DNA from 2 places in the Haemophilus sp. THUN1691 genome. Region 2 is predicted to be linked to the other one. Evidence: riboswitches for the same ligand, from Rfam matches in the RefSeq annotation. Region 2 holds a riboswitch; the other holds the start of a gene.

Region 1 (3,161 bases), 940 kb from region 2:
AATCATCAAGTTTTCCGCCATGTTCTACCCAATCCTGAATTTGTGAAGCGACAAATTTTGCTTCGTCTAATTCATTAAACGCAGCATAGATGCCCACGGGATCGCCTTTTTCACCCTCTGTCCATAAATTTTTACCAAGACGATCACTATTGTTTGCAATTAATTCATTTGCGCTGTTTAGGATATTGGCGGTAGAACGATAGTTTTGTTCAAGGCGAATTGTTTCGGCTTTAAAATCTTTCAAGAATTTTTGAATATTTTCGATTTGTGCGCCACGCCAACCATAAATAGATTGATCGTCATCGCCCACGATCATGACTTTGCCTGTTTCTCCCGCGAGAATTTTGATCCATTTATATTGAATTTTATTGGTATCTTGAAACTCATCCACCAAAATATGCTGAAAACGTTGTTGATAACGTTGCAAAATTAATGGTTTTTTCTCAAATAATTCATAGGCCCGAATTAATAATTCTGCAAAATCGACCAATCCTGCGCGATCGCAGGTGTCTTGATAGATCTTATAAATTTTAATCCATTCACGCTCTTGACGATCATTAAAATCTTCAATGTCATTTGGTCGCAAGCCTTCATCTTTTTTGTTATTGATGTACCAACAAGCCTGTTTAGGCGGAAAAGCTTTTTCATCAAAATTATGTAATTTTAATAACCGTTTAATTAAACGAAGTTGATCTTCTGAATCCAAAATTTGGAAATCTTGTGGCAATCCCACATCTAAATGATGAGCTCGCAATAAACGATGGGCAATGCTGTGGAAGGTGCCAATCCACATACCAAATAATTGATGTTGTGCGTGTTTGGCAAGGGTAGATTGAATACGATGACGCATTTCTGCTGCTGCTTTATTAGTAAATGTCACCGCCATAATGCTGCCTTCAGAAATATTTTCTACCGCAATTAACCAAGCGATACGGTGCGTCAATACACGCGTTTTGCCAGAGCCTGCACCCGCTAGCACTAAGTGATTACCAAGAGGGGCTGCTACGGCTTCGCGTTGTTTATCGTTAAGTCCGTCAAGTAATTCAGAAATATCCATGATGAAATTTTTATCTGTTCAAATTTACAGGAATTATAAGTCTAATTTTTTTATATCACAATCAAGAAAATCATAAACTTATCCGACTTTACAAAAATAGTATTACAACTTATATTGATTCGAGGTTAGTCGGGGTGCGGACATCGCTGAGAAAATACCCGTGAACCTGAAACAGTTAGCACTGGCGTAGGAAACTAATCTCTCCTTCTTACTTAAAGGGCTGACTTACTTTTTTCTGTATTCATATAAGTAAGGATGCATCATGACACTCTCTTTTTCTTTAAAAAATTCTTTTAAATTGACCGCACTTTCCAGCGTGCTTGGTTGCGGCTTATTAGGATTAAGTTTATCAACGCCTGCTCAAGCAGAAGGCAAATTAGTGCTTTATTGCAGCGTCCAAAACACGACTTGTGAAAAAGTCGCTCACGCTTTTAGCAAAAAATATAATGTGGACACTCAGTTTGTGCGTAATAGCACAGGGACTGTATTAGGCAAAATCAAAGCTGAAAAAGAAAACCCACAAGCAGACGTTTGGTATGGCGGTACATTGGAACCGCACTTTCAAGCACGAGATGCAGGTTTGTTAGAAATTTATCGTTCGCCTCTGCAAAAAGAAATTATGCCTCAATTCAAAAAGCTCACGGAACAACGTGGCGATACTACGTCGATTATTTATCTTATGGAGCTTGGCATTGGGATGAATGAAAAACTGCTAGCTGAAAAAAATATCGCGAAACCTCAATGTTATGCTGATTTATTAAAACCAGAATTTAAAGGGTTAATTCAATATCCAGATCCTCGAGTATCGGGTACTGGCTACACTATTCTTACAACTTTAATTGAAATTATGGGCGAAGATAAAGCCTTTGCTTATTTGAAAGAACTTGACAAAAACATTGCTCAATACACGAAAACTGGATTAGCAACGGCTAATATTTCTACGGGCGCAGCCGCTGTTGATATTGGTTTTATGCATACTTATGTGCGTGAAAAGGATAAAGGTGCGCCAGTTATTGGTGCTTTACCTTGCGAAGGCACAGGCTATACGTTAGGGGCAGTCAGTATCATTAAAAATGGACGAAATTTAGATAATGCTAAACACTTTGTCGATTTTGTGCTTTCTGCTGAAGCCCAAGAAATTCATTGGCGTGAGGCGGATTCTTACCAACTGCCAACAAATATTCATGCCAAAGTGCATCCACATCTTTCAGAGCCGGCAAAACTTAAATTACTTGATATTGATTTCATCAAATTTGGTTCGGAGCAAGAAGCGAAACGATTAATAGAACGCTGGGTTGAAAATGTGAAGGAAAGAAAAGAGTAATTGATATTAGCCTGATAAAAGTGCGGTGAAAATTCACCGCACTTTGCTTTTCCCCTTGAAATCTTTCTTTTTATTCTTATATCTGTGACGTTCAATTTTTATCTTTATGAAGGAAAAAATTATGTCACAAAATCAAGAAACTCGCGGCTTCCAATCTGAAGTCAAACAACTTCTCCAATTAATGATTCATTCTTTGTATTCCAACAAAGAAATTTTCTTACGTGAATTAATTTCTAATGCTTCTGATGCAGCAGATAAATTACGCTTTAAAGCACTTTCCAACCCTGCTTTATATGAAGGTGATGGTGACTTGCGTGTGCGTGTTAGCTTTGATGCGGATAAAGGAACGATCACGATTAGTGATAACGGCATTGGTATGACTCGCGAGAAAGTCATCGATCATTTGGGAACGATTGCAAAATCAGGAACAAAAGAATTTTTAACCGCACTTGGTCAAGATCAAGCAAAAAACAGCCAGCTTATTGGGCAGTTTGGTGTGGGTTTTTATTCTGCTTTTATTGTGGCAGATAAAGTGACTGTAAAAACTAGAGCGGCTGGCGAAGAGGCGGATAAAGCGGTACTTTGGGAATCTGCGGGCGAAGGCGAATATTCTGTGGCGGATATTGAGAAAAAATCCCGTGGCACAGATGTGATTTTACATTTACGCGAAGATGAAAAAGAATTTTTAAACGAATGGCGTTTGCGTGAAATTATCGGTAAATATTCTGACCATATTGGTTTGCCAGTGGAAATGCTGACGAAAGAATACGATGATGAAGG
Region 2 (3,161 bases):
AATCGATTATTTCCCGCTTAAAAGAGTTTGGTGCGAATACTATAGAAGAACTGCAAGGTTTAGAAGAAAATATGTTCTTTGAAGTTCCAAAAGAGCTGAGAATAAAAGAAGTTAACTAATGCTAAGGGCTTGTCGTAAATGATAAGCCCTTTGTTTTTTCATTCAAATTAAGAATTTTTGCGATCTGAATCGCAGAAGTGCGGTAAGAATCTTGAGCGTTTTCTTGAAAGCATAAAAAATGGCTCTGTTGATATGCTCATCAACATGTTCATATTAAAAGGAAACCTCTATGAAATTAATGAAAACATTATTTACTTCAGTTGTATTGTGTGGCGCGCTGATTGCCTCTTCGGCCTTTGCTGAGGAAAAAGCTGCAGAGCAGGCTGTTCAACCTGTTGTGGCTACTCAAACTGAGGCTCAAGTTGCACCGGCTACTGTGAGCGATAAATTGAATATCAATACGGCAAGCGTTAGTGAAATTCAAAAATCCTTAACAGGGATCGGCGCTAAAAAAGCAGAAGCTATTGTGCAATATCGTGAAAAACACGGTAATTTCACGAGTGCTGAACAACTATTAGAAGTGCAAGGGATTGGTAAGGCAACGCTTGAAAGAAACCGTGATCGAATCACTTTTTAATTTTAAAACCGCTTATGGATGCCCTGTTTTACAGGGCTTTTTTATTGTGCACTTTAAGCCATTTTTGCATTTGTTCAATTTCCGCTTGTTGTGCGTGAATAATATTCTCAGCAAGCTTACGCATCTCAGGATCTTTTCCGTATTTTAATTCAACTTCCGCCATTTTTACTGCGCCAATATGGTGTGGCAACATACCTGCTGCAAAAGCAACATCAGGATCTTTATATTGTGAGGCTGCCATCATGTCTTGATGCATTTGATTCATACCTTGCATTAATTCTTGTTGCATTGCAGAATCTGTCGACATTGGCATATTCATGTGTGCTTGATGCGGTTGTTCATTAGCTTGGACACAAACTGAAACTGCAGCAGCGCTAAGTGTGATAAAAGTCATAAGTTTTTTCATGTTTTTCTCCTATGTGATAACTGAATGAGCACAAATCATAAACCTTGACCTAAGGTTAAAGTCAATACTTATTCCGAAAATTTTTGGTGAGATTCTAAAATAAGACAATGTTTGATATGAGGGACAGCATCACGAAGCAAAAAATTGTACTTGCCACGGGCAATAAAGGCAAAGTAAAAGAAATGGCAGATGTGTTAGGTGATTTCGGTTTTGAAGTCATTGATCAGACAGATTTAGGCATTGAAAGCCCAATCGAATCACTTTTTAATTTTAAAACCTCTTATGGATGCCCTGTTTGACAGGGCTTTTTTATTTTTTTCAGAAAATGTAGAAAGTTTATTTCTTTTTAAAAATCCGTTGGCAAGCCTAATAAATTTTAATACACTAAAAAGCCTAGTCGGGGTGCAATATGCTGAGATCATACCCGTGAACCTGAAACAGTTAATACTGACGTAGGAAACTAGGAATACAACCTTATCTCCTTCCCGTCATTATTGCTGCCTTTTGATATAAATAAGGATGTAATAATGAAACTTCTTAAATTAACCTTAATTTCTACCGCACTTTTTTCCACCGCGGCATTAGCCCAATCACAGCAAAGTGTTAACGTATATAGCTATGATTCTTTCACGTCTGAGTGGGGAGCGGGTCCAAAAGTAAAACAAGATTTTGAGAAAGTGCACCCACAATGCGCTATTAATTTTACGCCTTTTGAAAGTGGTGGCGTGTTACTCAATCGAGTTCGCTTGGAAGGAAAGAAAACCAAAGCCGATATTGTGCTAGGTTTAGATAACTTTGTTTTAGAACAAGCTGAAAAAACAGGTATTTTCACGCCAAATAAAGTAGATTTAACTCAACTTGATCTGCCAACAAAATGGACGAATAAAACATTCTTACCTTTCGATTTTGGTAACTATGCTTTTGTGTACGATAAAACTAAATTACAAAATCCGCCGAAAAGTTTGAAAGAATTGGTTGAACGCCAAGATATCCGTGTAATTTATCAAGATCCTCGCACCAGTAGTGTGGGGCGTGGTTTATTGGTTTGGATGAATGCGATTTATCCTGCAGACAAAATTCAATCTGCTTGGAAAGAGTTGGATAAGCATACGGTGACAGTGGGTAAAGGTTGGTCGGATACTTATGGTGCATTCTTAAAAGGCGAAGCTGATTTAGTGTTAAGTTACAGTACATCACCACTTTATCACCAACTTTTTGAGAAAAAAGATAATTATGCAGCGACAGATTTTTCGGAAGGGCATATAACCCAAGTGGAATTAGCGGCTCGAGTCGCCAACCATCCAAATCAATGTGCGGATGATTTTATGGCATTTTTAATTTCACCTACGGCACAAAAACATATTGTGACAGCCAATATTATGTTGCCAGTTATTCAAGGTGAAATTGAACCGCACTTTGATGCACTTAAAGCTCTACAAAAAACTCAAACTCCAATCAATCCAATGGTGAATGCGGAACACTTAAAAAATTGGATTAGCACTTGGCAAACCACATTAACAAAATAGTTTGATGTTTTCGTTATTTCATCATCCACAACTCCGCCCTCGTCATTATGTGGGCGGCGTTGTTGTTATTAGTTTCATTACTCTTTTTTATGGTAGCGCATTAAGTTCAATCTTTGCATTTGGCGATGAATTGCAATGGCGATCTTGGTTAACGGATGATTACCTACAGCATCTGATTCTTTTCAGTCTTGGGCAAGCCTTATTTTCTACCGTTTTATCTATTTTTTTTGGTCTGCTCCTCGCTCGAGCATTGTTTTATCAACCATTCTCAGGAAAAAAGTGGCTATTAAAATTAATGTCGCTGACCTTTGTTTTACCTGTTTTAGTAGCAATTTTTGGTTTGATTGGCATTTATGGTTCAAGCGGTTGGTTAGCTTGGTTTGCTAACTTTTTGGGAATGTCATGGCAGGGTCATATTTACGGACTCTCGGGTATTTTAATTGCCCATCTTTTTTTCAATATTCCACTGGCTGCGCAACTTTTCTTACAAAGTTTGCAAAGTATCCCTTATCAGCAACGTCAGCTTGCTGCGCAACTCAATTTGCAAGGCTGGCAATTCGTTAAATTGGTGGAATGGCCCGTTTTTCGTCAG

The links. Region 2 has a riboswitch for thiamine pyrophosphate ahead of thiB (thiamine ABC transporter substrate binding subunit). Riboswitches for the same ligand answer to the same signal wherever they lie in the genome.
Region 1: another riboswitch for thiamine pyrophosphate. It lies ahead of AC6H0J_RS08125 (ABC transporter substrate-binding protein); the one in region 2 lies ahead of thiB (thiamine ABC transporter substrate binding subunit).

The regions. Positions count from the first base shown of each region.
Region 1 covers NZ_AP046578.1:1,691,973-1,695,133, reverse strand. Annotated here, with positions in the region: gene uvrD (DNA helicase II) at 1-1,057, opposite strand, end outside; TPP riboswitch at 1,178-1,267, shown strand; gene AC6H0J_RS08125 (ABC transporter substrate-binding protein) at 1,320-2,381, shown strand; gene htpG (molecular chaperone HtpG) at 2,503-3,161, shown strand, end outside.
Region 2 covers NZ_AP046578.1:753,706-756,866, forward strand. Annotated here, with positions in the region: gene ispH (4-hydroxy-3-methylbut-2-enyl diphosphate reductase) at 1-119, shown strand, start outside; gene AC6H0J_RS03745 (ComEA family DNA-binding protein) at 290-637, shown strand; gene copM (CopM family metallochaperone) at 666-1,043, opposite strand; gene AC6H0J_RS03755 (Maf family protein) at 1,151-1,342, shown strand; TPP riboswitch at 1,432-1,519, shown strand; gene thiB (thiamine ABC transporter substrate binding subunit) at 1,571-2,569, shown strand; gene thiP (thiamine/thiamine pyrophosphate ABC transporter permease) at 2,574-3,161, shown strand, end outside.